2 linked regions of the Krasilnikovia cinnamomea genome follow. The main gene of each other region encodes a partner of the protein of the gene in region 2 in a complex. Links are inferred from orthologs where the notes say so. Each region holds a gene or a part of one and is shown on either strand. Other genes may lie near its edges.

The links. Proteins that work in one complex are often made in the same cells at the same time.
Region 1: the proteins of pcrA (region 2) and uvrB are in contact, whole or in part, in a crystal structure (PDB 7EGT), measured with the Thermus thermophilus proteins. The link is inferred for Krasilnikovia cinnamomea from one-to-one orthologs. Residues at the interface, in WP_096412145.1 of Thermus thermophilus: His654, Arg656, Phe657, Gln666, Asp668, Glu669, Lys680, Arg681, Leu682, Ser683, Lys685, Tyr686, Ala687; in WP_096411307.1 of Thermus thermophilus: Glu23, Leu25, Arg26, Asp27, Gly28, Glu29, Arg30, Phe31, Arg55, Glu326, Asp327, Phe328, Glu379, Ser382, Gln383, His398, Gly400, Arg401.

What each region holds. Positions count from the first base shown.
Region 1 is NZ_SHKY01000001.1:5,345,555-5,349,727, reverse strand. Bases 1,272-4,173 are described here. They hold uvrB (excinuclease ABC subunit UvrB), read right to left. Parts: upstream 3,838-4,173; coding sequence 1,705-3,837; downstream 1,272-1,704. Other genes in these bases: coaE (dephospho-CoA kinase), read right to left, coding at 4,170-4,173; EV385_RS24465 (antibiotic biosynthesis monooxygenase family protein), read left to right, coding at 1,357-1,659. Outside these bases: EV385_RS24470 (TerC family protein), read right to left, coding at 1-993. UniProt on the Escherichia coli protein: The UvrABC repair system catalyzes the recognition and processing of DNA lesions. A damage recognition complex composed of 2 UvrA and 2 UvrB subunits scans DNA for abnormalities.
Region 2 is NZ_SHKY01000001.1:4,235,195-4,242,795, forward strand. What follows is about bases 1,838-4,874. They hold pcrA (DNA helicase PcrA), read left to right. Parts: upstream 1,838-2,168; coding sequence 2,169-4,580; downstream 4,581-4,874. Other genes in these bases: EV385_RS19250 (bifunctional metallophosphatase/5'-nucleotidase), read right to left, coding at 1,838-1,991; EV385_RS35725 (M23 family metallopeptidase), read right to left, coding at 4,599-4,874. Also shown: more of EV385_RS19250, read right to left, coding at 117-1,837; more of EV385_RS35725, read right to left, coding at 4,875-5,504; EV385_RS19265 (M23 family metallopeptidase), read right to left, coding at 5,645-6,382; icmB (coenzyme B12-dependent isobutyryl CoA mutase small subunit), read left to right, coding at 6,793-7,197. UniProt on the Escherichia coli protein: A helicase with DNA-dependent ATPase activity. Unwinds DNA duplexes with 3'-5' polarity. Translocates on single-stranded DNA with 3'-5' polarity. Initiates unwinding more efficiently from a nicked substrate than double-stranded DNA.

The DNA of each region.
Region 1 (4,173 bases), 1.1 Mb from region 2 along the record:
CGCGTTGATCAGTTCCTTGCGGCGGTCGCGCGACGACTTGGCCAGGCTGGCGACCGTGGCCACGGCCAGGGTGCCGATGATGGCCAGCAGCGACAGCCAGATTGGGATCTCGGGCGCCCACGGCACCCCTTGCCCGCCGTTGATGAACGGCACCTGGTTGGTGTGCAGCGCCTCGAGGACCAGCTTGACGCCGATGAAGCCCAGCACCACCGCGAGCCCGATGTTGAGGTAGACCAGCCGCTGCAGCAGGCCGCCGAGCAGGAAGTACAGCTGGCGCAGGCCCATCAGCGCGAACACGTTCGCGGTGAAGACCAGGTACGGCTCCTTGGTGATGCCGAAGATCGCCGGGATCGAGTCCAGGGCGAAGATCAGATCGGTGGTCCCGATCGCGATCATCACGATCAGCATCGGCGTGAACATCCGCTGGCCAGTGGTGGCGATCATCGTCATGCGCCCGCTGTCGTACGAGCTCGACACCGGGAAGGCGCGCTTGGCCCAGCGGATGAGGACGTTCTCCTTGAAGTCGTCCTCGTCGTTCTCGCCCTGCCGGACCAGCGTGATCGCCGTGTAGACCAGGAACGCACCGAAGAGGTAGAAGATCCACGAGAACTGTGCGATCAGCGCGGCTCCGGCGGCGATGAAGGCGCCACGCATGAGCAAAGCCAGCACGATGCCGATGAGCAGTACCTTCTGCTGGAACTGCCGGGGCACCGCGAACCGGGCCATGATCAGCACGAAGACGAAGAGGTTGTCGACCGACAGGCTGTACTCGGTCAGCCAGCCGGTGTAGAACTCGCCCGCGTACCGGGCGCCGAACCAGGCCCACACGCCGAGGCCGAACAGCAGGGCAAGACCGATATACAGGGTGACCCAGCCGCCCGCCTCGCGCATACTCGGCTCATGTGGGCGTCGGCCCACGATCAGCAGGTCTACGGCGAGAACTGCGGCCAGCGCGACCAGGGTGACGATCCACGCCCAGGCAGAAACGTTCAAAGCTAAACCTCCGGCAGACACGATGCGTCGCCACGCCGTCGGTTCGACGGAGCGCAGCGACGTGCGACTGTCGGAGGTCTCTTCCGCCACGCCCTTCGGGGGGACGCGACCACCGGCACCGGGTCCGCCTTGGGGGCAGAGACCGTGTTGACGACGCCGGCGCGGGGGAATACTCCCCTCCTACGCCCATCATTCTCGCCCACGGGAGCCCGTTTCTGCACACCGCCACGGAAAGGGTGTGAAGGCTCTCTTTCGCTAATTGCCTATTCGCGGACAAGTCGGCATCACCACGCGTGATCCGCACCACCGCCGGTGGAGCATCCTAGGAGGATAGCGTGATCATCGTCGTCTAGGGTGTCGACCATGGTTCTCGAAGTCGCCCTCATCGACGTCCTGCCCGGCCACGAGGACGCGTTCGTCGCCGACTACCGGCAGGGGCACCCGGTGCTCGCGGGCACCCCGGGCTGCCGCTTCGTACGCATGACGCGCGGGATCGAGTCACCGTCACGGTTCGTACTGCTGGTCGAGTGGGACAGCGTCGCCGCCCACGAGGAGAACTTCCGGCGCACTGAACGCTTCGACCAGTGGCGTGCCCTCATCGGCAAGCACTTTGCCAACCCGCCCGTCGTCGAGCACTTCACCGACGTCACGCCGGACGTCACCTGAGCCGGCCCGCCCGGCGCTGACGACTCGCCGGGCGGTGTGGCGGTATCAGCGCACGCCCGCCACGTCCATGCCCCGCAGCTCCTTCTTCAGCTCGGCCATCTCGTCCCGGATCCGGGCCGCCAGCTCGAACTGCAGCTCGCGCGCGGCGGCCAGCATCTGCTCGTTGAGATCCTGGATGAGCTGGGCCAGCTCGGCGCGGGCCATGCCCTCGCGGGCGGGCTGGGACGCTCCGCGTGCCTTGGACCGCGTCTCCGGCACCGGACCCTTGCCCCGGGACATCTGCCGCCCGCCACCGCCGACGACATGCCCGCCGGGGCCGTGCCCGCCGAGCGCCGTGTCGGTGTCCTCGGCCTCCCGGTAGATGTCGTCGAGGATGTCGTGGATCTTCTTGCGCAGCGGTTCGGGGCTGATGCCGTTGGCCTCGTTGTGGGCGATCTGCTTGGCCCGGCGGCGGTCCGTCTCCTCGATCGCGTCGCGCATCGACGGCGTCATCTTGTCGGCGTACATGTGGACCTCGCCGGAGACGTTGCGGGCCGCCCGGCCGATCGTCTGGATCAGCGAGCGGCCGCTGCGCAGAAAGCCCTCCTTGTCGGCGTCCAGGATGGCGACCAGGGACACCTCGGGCAGGTCGAGGCCCTCGCGCAGCAGGTTGATGCCGACCAGCACGTCGTAGTCGCCCTTGCGCAGCTCCTTGAGCAGTTCCACCCGGCGCAGGGTGTCGACCTCCGAGTGCAGATACCGCACCCGGATGCCGTTCTCCAGCAGGTAGTCGGTGAGGTCCTCAGCCATCTTCTTGGTCAGCGTGGTGACCAGGACCCGCTCGTCGCGGTCCGTACGCTCCCTGATCTCGTGCATGAGGTCGTCGATCTGGCCCTTGGTCGGTTTGACCACCACCTGCGGATCGACCAGGCCGGTCGGCCGGATGACCTGCTCGACGTACTCCCCCGCGGACTGCTGCAGCTCCCACGGGCCCGGCGTGGCGGACAGGAACACCATCTGCCCGACCCGCTCCAGGAACTCGTCGAAGCGCAACGGCCGGTTGTCCGCGGCGCTGGGCAGCCGGAAACCGTGCTCGATGAGGATGCGCTTGCGGGAGGCGTCGCCCTCGTACATGCCGCCGATCTGCGGGATCGTCACGTGCGACTCGTCGATGACCGTGACGTAGTCGTCCGGGAAGTAGTCCAGCAGGGTGTAGGACGGCTCGCCGTACGTCCGGCCGTCCATGTGCATGGAGTAGTTCTCGATGCCGTTGCAGAAGCCGACCTGGCGCATCATCTCCAGGTCGTAGGTGGTGCGCATCCGCAGGCGCTGCGCCTCCAGCAGCTTGCCCTGCCGGTCCAGCTCGGCGAGCCGCTCCTCCAGCTCACCCTCGATGGCGCGGATCGCCCGCTCCATCCGCTCCGGGCCCGCCACGTAGTGCGACGCCGGGAAGATGATCAACTGGTCGACCTCGCGGACGATGTCGCCGGTCAGCGGGTGCAGGTAGTAGAGCTTCTCCACCTCGTCACCGAACAGCTCGACGCGCACCGCGAGCTCCTCGTACGCCGGGATGATCTCCAGGGTGTCGCCCCGGACCCGGAACGTGCCCCGCTGGAACGCCATGTCGTTGCGCGAATACTGGATTTCCACGAGGCGGCGCAGCAACTGGTCGCGGTCGATCTCCGCCCCGACGCGCACGGTCACGCTGCGGTCGAGATACTCCTGCGGGGTGCCCAGGCCGTAGATGGCGCTGACCGTGGCGACGACCACCGTGTCGCGGCGGGTCAGCAGCGACATCGTCGCCGAGTGGCGCAGCCGCTCGACCTCCTCGTTGATCGAGGAGTCCTTCTCGATGTAGGTGTCGGTCTGCGGGATGTACGCCTCGGGCTGGTAGTAGTCGTAGTAGCTCACGAAATACTCGACCGCGTTGTGCGGCAGCAGCTCGCGGAACTCCTTGGCCAGCTGGGCGCAGAGGGTCTTGTTGGGAGCCAGCACGAGGGCGGGCCGCTGCAGCCGCTCGATGAGCCAGGCCGTGGTCGCGCTCTTGCCCGTGCCGGTCGCGCCGAGCAGTACCACGTTCCGGTCGCCGCCGCGCACCCGGCGCTCCAGCTCGTCGATGGCAGCCGGCTGGTCCCCGGCGGGCTGATAGTCGCTGACGACCTGGAAGCGGCCGTCGAGTCGAGGGATGTCGAGCGCCATGACGCCAACGGTACGACGGGGGTCCGACAACTTCGCGGGTCCCGCCGACCTCCGCCGTGCCCCGCACGCGCCGGGCGTGTTCGGAGGGTGCCAATTCAGCCCCGGCCGTGGGCATTGTGGGTGCTTGCGCGGCTCCCCTAGCCTGGTCCGGTAGGCCGCTCGCGGCGGCCGCCCGACCGGCCGGGCCCGTCAACGGCCCGCTCGCGTCGGCACCGAGGTTGCAGCCCCGGCCGAGGCCGGCGAGCGCACCTACGGGTGGTCGCGTATCACGCTGACCGGCCGCCGCGAGCGCCCTCTGCCGTTCCGGGCCGCTCATCCTCCGACGGCTGGGCTCAG
Region 2 (7,601 bases):
CCTACGGCGGCCGGACTTCCGGTGCCATAGAAGAAAAATCGCGCCTGCTGGGTCACGCAGCCGAGTATGCCCTGGCTCCGGGCCGCTCCGCAAGGAAACGGCCCGGAGGGTGGGAATCAGGGCGTGGTCGTGATCCGGTCGACCGGGCCGGGTGCGACCGGCGCGCCGGCACCGAGGTACGCGATCAGCGCGTCGACGTCGAAGCCGGGGGCGGTGGCGCGGTCCGTGCCCGCCGTGAGGTTGGTGAACCCGTCACCGCCGTTGGCCAGGAAGTCGTTGGACGTGACCCGGTAGGTGGCCGCCGGGTCGATCGCCACGCCGTCGAGCTTGAGGTCCCGGACCTTGCTGCCCGGCGCCGCCGAGGCGCTCCACGTGTACGTGAACCCCTTGGACACCTGGAGGATCTTCTGGGTGGTCTGCCCGCCGAAGCCGACGAACTGCTGTTCCAGCACGTTCTTGAGCTGCGCGCCGGTCAGCGTCTGGGTGACGACCAGGTTGTTGAACGGCTGCACCGTGAACGCCTCGCCGTACGTGACCTGGCCGTTCGGCTCGCCGCCCGAGCTGGCCTCGGCGTCGAAGTCGGCGCGGATGCCACCCGGGTTCATCAGCGCGAGTTGTGCACCCTGGCTGCGGGTGTACGCGAGCTGGCCGTCCGCGATGACGTCGCCGAGCGGGCTCTCCCCGGCCGGGGTGGGGGTGCGGACGATGTCGGCGGTGATCGCGCCGACGACGCGGTTGGCGATCGGGGCCACCGCCGTCCGGTACTTGTCCGCGACCTTCTTCGCCGCCGGGTCCACCGTGTCGGGGTTCTTCAGGAAGACGCCCTTGGCGTCCTTGAGCCAGCCGCCGTTGCCGTCGGGCACGCCGTTCTCGACGACGACGTTGTGGGCGCTGACCTCGGCGAACCGGCCGGTGCGCCGGTCCAGGGTGTAGTCGATGTCCGTGATCAGCTGGCCGTTGCTGCCGGCGCTGGTGACCACGGAGGTCCCGGCGCGGTTCGGCAGCGTGCACGAGTAGAACCGGTGGGTGTGGCCGGAGACGACCAGGCTGAACTCGGGGTTGAGCCCGGCCACGATCGGCAGGAGCGGCCCGGAGAAGTTGGCGCAGTCCGACACCCCGGGGGTGGCGCCGGTGGGCGGGTTCTGCTGGCCGCCCTCGTGCACGAGCAGCACCTGCGCCTTGACGCCGAACAGCTTCAGCAGGCTGCCCCACTTGTTGGCGGTCTCGACCTCGTCGGCGAAGCGTACGTTCTTGATGCCGGCCGGGTTGACGATGCCGGCCGTGCCCTCCAGGGTCAGGCCGACGAAGCCGACCGGCACGCCGCCGACGAACCGGATGTCGATCGGCGGCAGGATCGGCAGGCCGGTCTTCTTGTTGATCGTGTTGGCGGCCAGGTACGTGAAGTCCGCACCGCCGAAGCCGTCGCCGTCCTGGCAACCGTCGACCGGGTGGCACCCGCCGCGCTGCAACCGCAGCAGCTCGGCGACGCCCTCGTCGAACTCGTGGTTGCCGACCGAGCTGATCTGCAGCCCGATCTCGTTCATCAGCTCGATCGTCGGCTCGTCGTGGAACGCGGCGCTGACCAGCGGGGTGCCGCCGACCAGGTCACCGGCGCCGACCGTCATGGTCTTGCGACCCTCGTCGGCGGCCTCGGCGCGCAGCTTCTTCAGCCAGGTGGCGAGGTACTCGACGCCGCCGGCGGGGACGCCGTTGACGGCCGCGCCGCTGCCGCCGGGCGGGTCGATGGCGCCGTGGAAGTCGTTGTAGCTGAGGAACTGGCCCTTGACGGTGGCGCCCAGGGGCAGCCCGGCCGAGACGCCGGCGGGGGCGAGCCCGGGCAGCGGCGCGGCCAGTACGTCAGGGCGCGGGTTCGGGGCCGCGGCGGCGGCGCTGCTCTGGGTCAGGGGCAGGGTGGCCGCGACTGCCAGAGCGAGGGCGGACGCCGCGAGGTGGCGAAGCGCAGCCCTGCCGCGAAGGCGAGGGTGGTTCATGTTATCGGTCTCCCGGTAGGGGGTGCGGTCCAGTTGATCGTCCACAGCCTCGTGCATCGATGCTGGTCACCGCTACCTCTGCCGGGTGACAACTCGATTGCGAGCGTCTGGCCCGGGCGGCGGGGGGCCCGCGCGGCGGCGAACCTGTCGGTGCCGCGACATAGACTTGCTCCCGCGATGCTAGCCCTTCCTGAGAACACACCGCCCTTGTTCGCCGCGCCCGCCGCGCAGGGGTCACCCGCGCCGCGCTCGCCCGCGCCACGGACCTCCCCCGAAGCGCTGCTGACCGGCCTGAACGGCCCGCAGCGCGACGCCGTGACCCACGCCGGGTCGCCGCTGCTGATCGTGGCGGGCGCCGGGTCCGGCAAGACCCGCGTGCTCACCCACCGGATCGCCTACCTGCTGGCCGAGCGGGACGTGCACCCGGGCCAGATCATCGCGATCACCTTCACCAACAAGGCCGCCGGTGAGATGAAGGAGCGGGTGGCCGCCCTGGTCGGCCCGCGCGCCCGGCTCATGTGGGTGTCGACGTTCCACTCCGCCTGCGTGCGCATTCTGCGCGCCGAGCACGAGCACGCCGGGCTCAAGAGCACCTTCTCCATCTACGACGCGGACGACTCCCGGCGCCTCATGCAGCTGGTGACCCGCGAGCTCGACCTCGACCCGAAGCGCTACCCGGCCCGCGGCCTGGCCGCCCAGGTGTCGAACCTGAAGAACGAGCTGGTCGAGCCGGACGACTTCGCGGCCCGCGCCAAGGGCCCGGTCGAACGGGCACTCGCCGAGGCGTACACGCTGTATCAGCGCCGCCTGAAGGAGGCGCACGCGCTGGACTTCGACGACATCATCATGACCACCGTGCACCTGCTGCAGTCGCACCCGCACGTCGCGGAGGCCTACCGGCGGCGGTTCCGGCACGTGCTGGTGGACGAGTACCAGGACACCAACCACGCGCAGTACATGCTGGTCAAGGAGCTGGTCGGCCCGGCCGAGGGAGAGCTGCCGCCGGGGGAGCTGTGCGTGGTCGGCGACGCGGACCAGTCGATCTACGCGTTCCGCGGCGCCACCATCCGCAACATCCTGGAGTTCGAGCGCGACTACCCGAACGCCCGCACCATCCTGCTGGAGCAGAACTACCGCTCCACCCAGACCGTCCTGTCCGCCGCGAACGCGGTGATCGACCGCAACACCTCCCGCAAGCCCAAGCGGCTCTGGAGCGACCAGGGCGCGGGCGAGCAGATCGTCGGGTACGTGGCCGACACCGAGCACGCCGAGGCCGACTGGGTGGCCCGGGAGATCGACCGGCTCTGCGACCACGATCGGGTGCGCCCCGGCGACGTGGCGGTGTTCTACCGCACCAACGCCCAGTCCCGGGTGTTCGAGGAGGTGTTCATCCGGGTCGGGCTGCCGTACAAGGTGGTCGGCGGGGTGCGCTTCTACGAGCGCAAGGAGGTCCGTGACGCGCTGGCGTACCTGCGGGCCGTGGTCAACGACGACGACACCGTGAGCATCCGGCGGGTCCTGAACACCCCGCGCCGCGGCATCGGCGACCGGGCCGAGGCGTGCGTGGAGGCACTGTCCACCCGCGACCGGATCTCGTTCGGCCAGAGCCTGCGCAAGGCCAAGGAGGCGCCGGGCATCTCCACCCGCGCGGCGAACTCCATCGCGGAGTTCGTGGCACTGCTCGACGAGGTGCGCGAGCTGTCCCGCACGGCCCCGCCCGAGGAGGTGCTCGAAGCGGTGCTGCAGCGCTCCGGCCTGCTGTCCGAGCTGGAGGAGAGCCTGGACCCGCAGGACGCGGGCCGGGTGGAGAACCTGCAGGAACTGGTCAGCGTGGCCCGGGAGTACACCGAGCGGGTGGAGGCGCAGGCCACCGACCCGGATGCGCCCGGCGCCACCCTGGAGGGCTTCCTGGAGCAGGTGGCCCTGGTCGCCGACGCCGATCAGGTGCCCACGGACGACCCGGAGCATCAGGGCGTCGTCACCCTGATGACGCTGCACACGGCCAAGGGCCTGGAGTTCCCGGTGGTGTTCCTGACCGGGTTGGAGGACGGGGTCTTCCCGCACATGCGGGCGCTGGGCGACAACACCGAGCTGGAGGAGGAACGGCGGCTGGCGTACGTGGGGATCACCCGCGCCCGGCAGCGCCTCTACCTGTCCCGGGCGGTGACCCGCTCGGCCTGGGGCCAGCCGCAGTACAACCCGCCGTCGCGGTTCACCGACGAGCTGCCGACCGAGCTGGTCCGCTGGGAGCGCACCGGCGGGTCGTACACGTCCTGGTCCGGTACCGGCGGCGGGGTCGGCGGGCGCGGCGGCGGTGACCGGGCCCGGGGTGGCGGCTTCGCCGGGGGCACCCCGAAGGCGCGGGAGTTGGCGGGCCGCCTCGGCATCGACGCCAGCCGCCTGGCCACGGCCAGCGACCTGAAGCAGCCCCCCAAGGTGGCGGCGGGCGACCGGGTCAACCACCAGCGGTACGGCCTGGGCCGGGTGGTCACGGTCGAGGGGCACGGCCCGGGCGCCCGGGCCCAGATCGACTTCGGCGACCAGGTGATGTGGCTGGTGCTGCGGCACGCGCCACTGGAGAAGCTCTAGCCGAGGGGCCCGAGCCGGTCAGTCCTTCGGCGGACCGGCGGGCTCCCCGCAGCCGCCGATGTCGACGCCGCGCTGGCGCATCCACGCGGTGGGCTCGACGGGGTTCTTGTAGCGCCCCTCGTGCACCTCGAAGTGCAGGTGCGGCCCCGTGGAGTGGCCGGTGGAGCCCTCGTTGCCGATCTGGTCACCGGCCTTGACCCGCTGGCCCGCTTTCACCGTGATCTTGGACATGTGCCCGTAGTGGGTGAGGTAGCCGTTGCCGTGGTCGATGAGCACGGCGTTGCCGTACCCCTCGGCGGGCCCGGCGGTCACGACCAGGCCCGCACCGGCGGCCCGGATCGGGGTGCCGTCCGGCGCGGCCAGGTCGACGCCCTCGTGCATGCGGCCCCAGCGCTCGCCGAAGCAGGACGTGGTGGTGGCCCCGGGCATGGGGTTGACCCAGGCGACCACGGGCACCGGCTTGGCCTTGCGGCGCGGCGCCTGCCACGACAGGCCGCCGTTGCCGGACTGGCCTCCGGAGGCGGCGGGCTGCGGCGTGGTGCCGGGCAGCACCGTGATCGGGGCGCCGGGCAGTCCCGCGACGCCGGCCTGCCCCGGGGTGGGCATTCCGGTGGCAGCCCCGGCGGGCACGCCCCCGGCCGGGGTGGTCGGGCTGACGGGGGTCGGGGCGGGGCTGACCTGGGTCCGGGCGGCGGGATGCAGATTCGCCTTGGCGGCGGCAGTCGCGGCCCCGTACGAACTCGCGGCGGCGGCGGAAACACCCGCGACGCCGACTCCGGCGACGAGCGCGGCGGCGGTCACCACGTACCGGTTGCGCTCGCCGACGACCAGCGGCACCAGCGGGGTACGGGGAGCGCGATGGCTGTGCAGCGCATCGGTACGGCGGTGCCGGCCACCCGCCTGGTGCTTCGCTCGATGCTGCACGGTGCGAAGCCCTCCCTGGATCCGGTTCCTTGTCCGACAATTTCCTGTCGGCGACGCCCGGCGGACCATGAGGAGAGGGCAAATGTGACGTCGCTTACCTCCCGGGTTGCACCCGAGATGCGACGCAGATGAGCGGTGGCTCAGGAGGCTTCGGAGGCCAGCCCGGCGTAGATCGACTCGACCTGGAGCTTGATGTCGACGCCCCGGTCCCGCAGGAAGGTGATCGGGTCGGTCGGGTTGCCGTGCACGTGGATCTCGAGGTGCAGGTGGGTGCCGTACGAATAGCCGGTGTTGCCGACCTCACCGATGACCTGACCGGCCTTGACGACGTCACCGGTCTTGACCAGCACCCGGCGGGAGTGCCCGTAGATCGTCTCGGTGCCGTCCGGGCTCTGGATCGTGATCGAGTAGCCGTAGGCGCCGTTGTAGCCGGCGGCGGTCACCGTGCCCCCGTGCACCGCCTTGTACGGCACCCCCTCGGGGGCGGCCAGGTCGATGCCGGCGTGCAGCTTGCCGAAGCGGACCCCGTACGGCGAGGTGAAGGTGTACTCGTCGAGGGGCAGCAGCCAGACGTCCTCGGCCTTCACCTCGCTGGCCTTGGCCGCCTTGTCGGTGCCGCGCTGCTGGCTCCGGGAGGCGCGGCCGGGGTCGGCGGCGCGGTCGGCGATCTGGCTGGAGGCGGCGGAGGCGTTCTCGAGGTTGTGCAGGACGGTCGGGCTGACCGCCTTGGCGTCCGGGAAGTTACCGGCGCCCATGGCGACGACACCGGCTCCAACGAAGGCGGAGGCGGCGACGTAGGCGTAACGGCTGCGCGGAGGGGTGGGAACGCGGCGTCGGCCGCGGTAGCGATCGGGCTCAGACGACAAGCGCTGGCGCACGAATCAGACCCTCCGTCGTTGACAACAAGGCGGCCGCCATCAGGCGAGTAACACCAGGTGAACGGTGGCTGGCCGAGCCGTCGGTTCGGGGTTAACCGGTTGACAGCCGTGGGCCACGGTAACGAAACGCAACGCGCGTCACAAGTCGCAGCGCCAATTCCCTGACACTTTCCGGGACGTATTCGACTGCTAATGTCCGACTTCGTGACCTTTTCTGATCGACCTCGTTGCTAGCGCTGTGTAACTGCCTCCCGAGCAGATAGTCATGTGATCCGGAATACGCTTTCGGGTGCTTGCTCCGCGCGGAAGAGTGCACCGCACGCCGACCGGTAGTACGGAGCGATCGCTTCCCGGGTTCAACGGTGGGGGGTTACCGTTCGTTCAGGAAGCTGGTCGACGAAGGGGTCGCAATGCAAGAACGGATCAGGGTCGTCGTCGCGAAGCCGGGCCTGGACGGGCACGACCGCGGGGCCAAGGTGGTCGCCCGCGCGCTGCGCGACGCCGGCATGGAGGTCGTCTACACCGGGCTGCATCAGACGCCCGAGCAGATCGTCGAGACCGCCGTCCAGGAGGACGCCGACGCGATCGGGCTCTCCGTGCTCTCCGGCGCCCACATGACATTGTTCCGCCGCGTATTGGAACTGCTCACGGAGCGCGACGCCAGCGACATCGTGGTATTCGGCGGCGGCATCATTCCGGCCGACGACATCGTCGAATTGGAAGAACTCGGGGTGGCGAAGATATTCACCCCCGGTGCGACCACCGCGTCCATCATCGAATGGGTACGCGCCAATGTCGCAACCCCGGTCGGGTGAGCTGACCCCACCACCAAGCGGCCAAATCGCCCGTGTACGAGCGAAGGGGAAGGGCCGGACGCACCCCTCACACGTCCGGCCCCTCCATGCACGACGCCCCGCCGCCACCCCTCGACCGACAGGGCATCGGCCGCCTGCTCGCCGGTGCGTTGTCAGCGCTCCGACAACACACTCAACGACGCCTTTCTCGCAGGGTTACGCGCGCTGTTACCACTTTTTCGCAGTGTCGCCGCGCGGGCGCCGGGCCTGTGCGGTCCGGCACACCGAACCCCCGCCCAGGCAGGGGCGCCGGGCCGGTCGCTAGTCTGCGGGTGAGGCCTCCCTGCAGCGCAGGAGCCGAGACTCTCTCACGCTTGCGGCGCCGCATCGGCGCGCCGCGGACACAGGTCGGGACGCAAAGGTGC